One region of the Streptomyces tendae genome, then DNA from elsewhere that is predicted to be linked to it. Evidence: riboswitches for the same ligand, from Rfam matches in the RefSeq annotation. Region 1 holds a riboswitch; the other holds the start of a gene.
The links. Region 1 has a riboswitch for glycine ahead of gcvP (aminomethyl-transferring glycine dehydrogenase). Riboswitches for the same ligand answer to the same signal wherever they lie in the genome.
Positions count from the first base shown of each region.

Region 2: another riboswitch for glycine. It lies ahead of gcvT (glycine cleavage system aminomethyltransferase GcvT); the one in region 1 lies ahead of gcvP (aminomethyl-transferring glycine dehydrogenase).

Region 1 is NZ_CP043959.1:2,349,815-2,352,196, reverse strand. Features, by position in the region: gene gcvP (aminomethyl-transferring glycine dehydrogenase) at 1-1,469, opposite strand, end outside; glycine riboswitch at 1,643-1,738, opposite strand; gene F3L20_RS10975 (PRC-barrel domain-containing protein) at 1,853-2,221, shown strand.
Region 2 is NZ_CP043959.1:1,395,668-1,398,049, forward strand. Features, by position in the region: gene gcvT (glycine cleavage system aminomethyltransferase GcvT) at 1-963, opposite strand, end outside; glycine riboswitch at 1,003-1,125, opposite strand; glycine riboswitch at 1,126-1,226, opposite strand; gene F3L20_RS06595 (AAA family ATPase) at 1,450-2,109, shown strand; gene F3L20_RS06600 (enhanced serine sensitivity protein SseB) at 2,186-2,382, shown strand, end outside.

The DNA of each region.
Region 1 (2,382 bases):
AGCATGGCCGTCTCGGAGCGGTGCTGCCGGAAGACCGGGTGCGTGAGGTAGTCGTCGGTGCGCAGCAGCGCGTCGGGCAGGGCGTCCGACGCGGAGGCGTCCAGGGACGCGACGTCGGCCTCGACGCCGAAGGCGCCCCACACGGCGGCGACCTGGTCGCGGGTGGTGGTCTCGTCGCAGGCGACGGAGACGGTGTCGGCGTCGACGAGGCGCAGGTTGACGCCGTTGTCCCGGGCCGCGGCGACGACCTCGGCGGCCCGTCCGGCGACCCGTACGGTGAGGGTGTCGAAGTGGGAGCCGTGCACGACCTCGGCGCCGCCGGAGCGCAGCCCCTCGGCGAGGATCACGGCGTAGCGGTGGGTGCGCCGGGCGATGGTCCGCAGGCCCTCAGGGCCGTGGTAGACGGCGTACATGCCCGCCATGACGGCGAGCAGCACCTGCGCGGTGCAGATGTTGCTGGTGGCCTTCTCGCGGCGGATGTGCTGCTCACGGGTCTGCAGCGCGAGGCGGTACGCCTTGTTGCCGTCGGCGTCGACGGAGACGCCGACGAGGCGGCCCGGCAGGCTGCGCGCCATCTTCTCCTGCACCGCCATGTAACCGGCGTGCGGTCCGCCGAAGCCCATCGGGACGCCGAAGCGCTGCGTGGTGCCCACCGCGATGTCCGCGCCCAGCTCGCCGGGGGACTTCAGCAGGGTGAGGGCCAGCAGATCGGCGGCGACGGTGACGAGCGCGCCCCGCTCGTGCGCCTGGTCGATGACCGGCTTGATGTCCCGTACGGCACCGGAGGCGCCGGGGTACTGGATCAGGACGCCGTTGATCTCCCGGCCGTCGAGCTCGGCGGGGATGCCGTCCGCCAGGTCGGCGACGACGACCTCGACGCCGGTCGGCTCGGCGCGGGTCTCGATGACGGCGATGGTCTGCGGAAGGGCGTCCGCGTCGACCAGGAACAGGCCCTTCTTGTTCTTGCCCATGCGCCGGGACAGCGCCATCGCCTCGGCGGCCGCGGTGCCCTCGTCCAGCAGCGAGGCGCCGGACGTCGGCAGGCCGGTGAGCTCGGCGACCATCGTCTGGAAGTTCAGCAGCGCCTCGAGCCGCCCCTGCGAGATCTCCGGCTGGTACGGCGTGTAGGCCGTGTACCAGGCGGGGTTCTCCATCACGTTGCGCAGGATGACGGGCGGGGTGAAGGTGCCGTAGTACCCCAGGCCGATCATCGAGCCGAGCACCTGGTTGCGGTCGGCCAGGCCGCGCAGCTCGGCGAGCACCTCGGCCTCGCTCCGGGCGCCGGGCAGGTCGAGCGCGTCGGCGTTCTTGATCACGTCGGGTACGGCGGCGGCGGTCAGCTCGTCGAGGGAGCCGTAGCCGACCTGGGCGAGCATCTTCGCCCGGGCCTCGTGGTCGGGGCCGATGTGACGCTGCTCGAAGGGAATTCCCTGTTCGAGCTCGGAGAGCGGGGTACGGGGGGCGGTCATTGAGGAGGCCTCCTGGTCCGACGACCTTCGAGGGGCACCACGGCGCAGGTGCCCGGACGGCCTCCCCCTCTGTCATCTCAACCTGAGAGCTTCACCGGAACGCGCGGGCGGTCCGGTTTTCACCGTCGGTGAGAGCGGAAGCCGTCGACACCCGCCCTGCTTTCCAGAGTGACCTCGTCCGTGCGGTACGTGTGCCTGAGAGATTCCGGGGAGGATTTGCTCCTTCGGCGCCTCCGATGGTGCCTGGAGGACTCTCCCGCACGGGGTCAGCAGCCGTTGTCAGCGTACCAGCGAGGCCGGGACGCGGACTTTTCGAGTGGCCGTTCCACCGATTGTGCCCTTTTGTGGTGCTTACGGATGAGTTTGCGAGGAGTGGAGGGCCCGTGCAGACCGACATCGATCCGCGTCACCTGATCGGCCGCAAGGCGTTCGACCGCAATGGCACCCGGATCGGCACGATCGACGAGGTCTACCTCGACGACGCCACCGGCGTACCGGAGTGGGCGGCGATACGGACCGGCCTGTTCAGCCGGGACGCCTTCGTGCCCCTGGAGCCGAGCGAGCTGATCGACGGGGCGCTCCACGTGCCGTTCGAACGCGCCCTCATCAAGGACGCCCCCGACTTCGGCGTCGGCCGCCACCTCTCCCCGGAGCAGGAGCTTCAGCTGTACCACCACTACGGCCTGGACCTCGCGTCCCCTCCCCCGCTCCCGGACCACGACTTCGGCAAACTCGCCGGCAAGGAGGACTGAACCTGACGCCTGGGCCGGCGGGGCACGAAACCCGAGTTCCCACGAGCCCCGCCACGCCCACCGGCCGGTCGGCGCGCCGGGGCTCGCTCCTCGGCCTGTACGGCCCACAGGGTGCCCTACCCGTGCCGCATCACGACCCCACGGCCGCCGACGCAGCGCTC
Region 2 (2,382 bases), 950 kb from region 1:
GGAGGTGACCTCGCCGATCACCTCGCCGCCGGCCACCACCGGGTACCCGGCGCGCGGTACCCGGCGGCCCCGCGCGACCAGGCCGACCAGGACGCGGGGCGGGTTCTGCTCGGCACGCCCGGCGGCCTCGGCGAGGGCGGCGCGGCCCACGAAGTCGCCCTCCTTCTCGAACTTCACCACCCGGCCCAGACCGGCGTCGAACGGCGTGAGCGCGGTGCTCAGCTCGTTGCCGTACAGCGGCATGCCCGCCTCCAGGCGGAGCGTGTCACGGCAGGACAGGCCGCAGGGGACCAGGCCGTGGCCCTCGCCCGCCTTGGTCAGCGCCTGCCACAGCTCCACGGCGTGCTCCGGCTTCACGAACAGCTCGAACCCGTCCTCGCCGGTGTAGCCGGTGCGGGCGATGAGCGCGGGGACGCCCGCCACGGTGCCCGGCAGACCGGCGTAGTACTTCAGGCCGTCCAGGTCGGCGTCGGTGAGGCCGGCGAGGATGGCCGGGGACTCGGGGCCCTGCACGGCGAGCAGCGCGTAGGCGTCGCGGTCGTCGCGCACCTCGGCGTCGAAGCCGGCGGCCCTCTCGGTGAGCGCGTCCAGCACCACCTGGGCGTTGGAGGCGTTGGCCACGACCATGTACTCGGTCTCGCCGAGGCGGTAGACGATCAGGTCGTCCAGGATGCCGCCGTCCTCGCGGCAGATCATCGTGTAGCGGGCGCGGCCGGGCTTGACCCCGCCGATGTTGCCCACCAGGGCGTGGTCGAGCAGGGCGGCGGCCTGCGGTCCGGTCACCGCGATCTCGCCCATGTGGGAGAGGTCGAACAGGCCGGCCCGCGTGCGCACGGCGTTGTGCTCGTCGCGCTCGGAGCCGTAGCGCAGGGGCATGTCCCAGCCGGCGAAGTCGGTCATCGTCGCGCCGAGCGACCGGTGCAGGGCATCGAGCGCGGTGCGACGGGGTTCGGTACTGCTCATCGGTCGGTCTCCCAGGGGCAACGGGGGAAGCGAGGTCGTTCCTCCCCATCTGTCATCGGAACCTGAGAGGTTCGCCATGACCACCGACGGACGGCGGTCAGGACTTGCACCTTGGGTGGGGCCACTGGAGCACTGCTGCAGCGGCCCGCTTTTCAGATGTGCCTCGCCCGCGCGGTAACGGTGCCTGAGAGATTCAAGGGAGGGACTTGCTCCTTCGGCGCCCCGGCGGCACAGGGTGCCGGGGACTCTCCCGCGCGGATTCAAACGGCCGGTATGCAGTTGGCGGGCTCATCATTGCACGCATCGCCGGGGCGTGGCAGGGGGACCCTTATCAGGGGGTGCACAGGTCGTACGGGTCCGGTCACGGTGAGCTGTGACAGGGCTGTAGCGGTAAAGGCACGGAAACACGGGCGACCTGGCATTACCTTCTCTTTACACGCGGCGGGGATCGGACCCCATATCCGGCCCCAGGGGAGGACGACCACGGTGAACAGGCCCACGGCGTACGCCGGCACCCCAGGCGTCGCACTGCCGCGACAGCACGCGGACCGGGCCGACGGCACGGCTCCCGCGCCCGTCGTGCGCGATCTGCGCGACCGCGGCGGCCGCAGCCCGCGCGCCCTCCTCTTCGGCCCCCGCGACCTCGTCGTGGTCACCGGACTGCCCGGCAGCGGCAAGTCCACCCTGATGCGGCGCACGGTGCCCGGCACCCGCGTCGACTCCCAGGACACCCGTGACCGCTGGGACCACCGCATGCCGCGCCTGCTGCCCTACGCCGTGTACCGCCCGCTGGTCCGCCTCGCCCACTACGCGGGGCTGCGGCGCGCCCTGCGCTCCGGGGAGCCGGTCGTCGTGCACGACTGCGGCACGCAGGCCTGGGTGCGGCGCTGGCTGGCCCGCGAGGCCCGGCGGCGGGGCGCGGGCCTGCATCTGCTGTTACTGGACGTCACCCCCCAGCAGGCCCTCGCCGGGCAGCGCGAGCGCGGGCGGGGCGTGTCGCGCTACGCCTTCCGCCGCCACCGCACGGCCGGCAGGCGGCTGTTGCACGCGGTCGAGCGCGGCCTGCTGCCGGCGGGCTGCGCGTCGGCGGTGCTGGTCGACCGGGACGCGGCGGAGGCCCTGCGCCGGATCGGGTTCACCGGCTGACCGCGGATCGGGCGCCCGGCCGACCGGCTAGCCTTTCCAGCCACAGCAGTGGTACCAGGCAGGCGGTAGGCGACAGATGGACTTCCCGGCGGACTTCCCGGACCGGACGCACTCCCACCCGCACGGCGGGTGGCCCGGCAACGAACTGGAGGAGGCACTCTCCGCCTCCCTCGGCGTGCCCTCGGCAGCGGGGCGGATCGTCGAGGTGCTCGGCCGCAGCTTGCTGTGGGTGCCGCTGCCGAACGGCGGTGGTCCGCACAGCGGCCCGCTGGA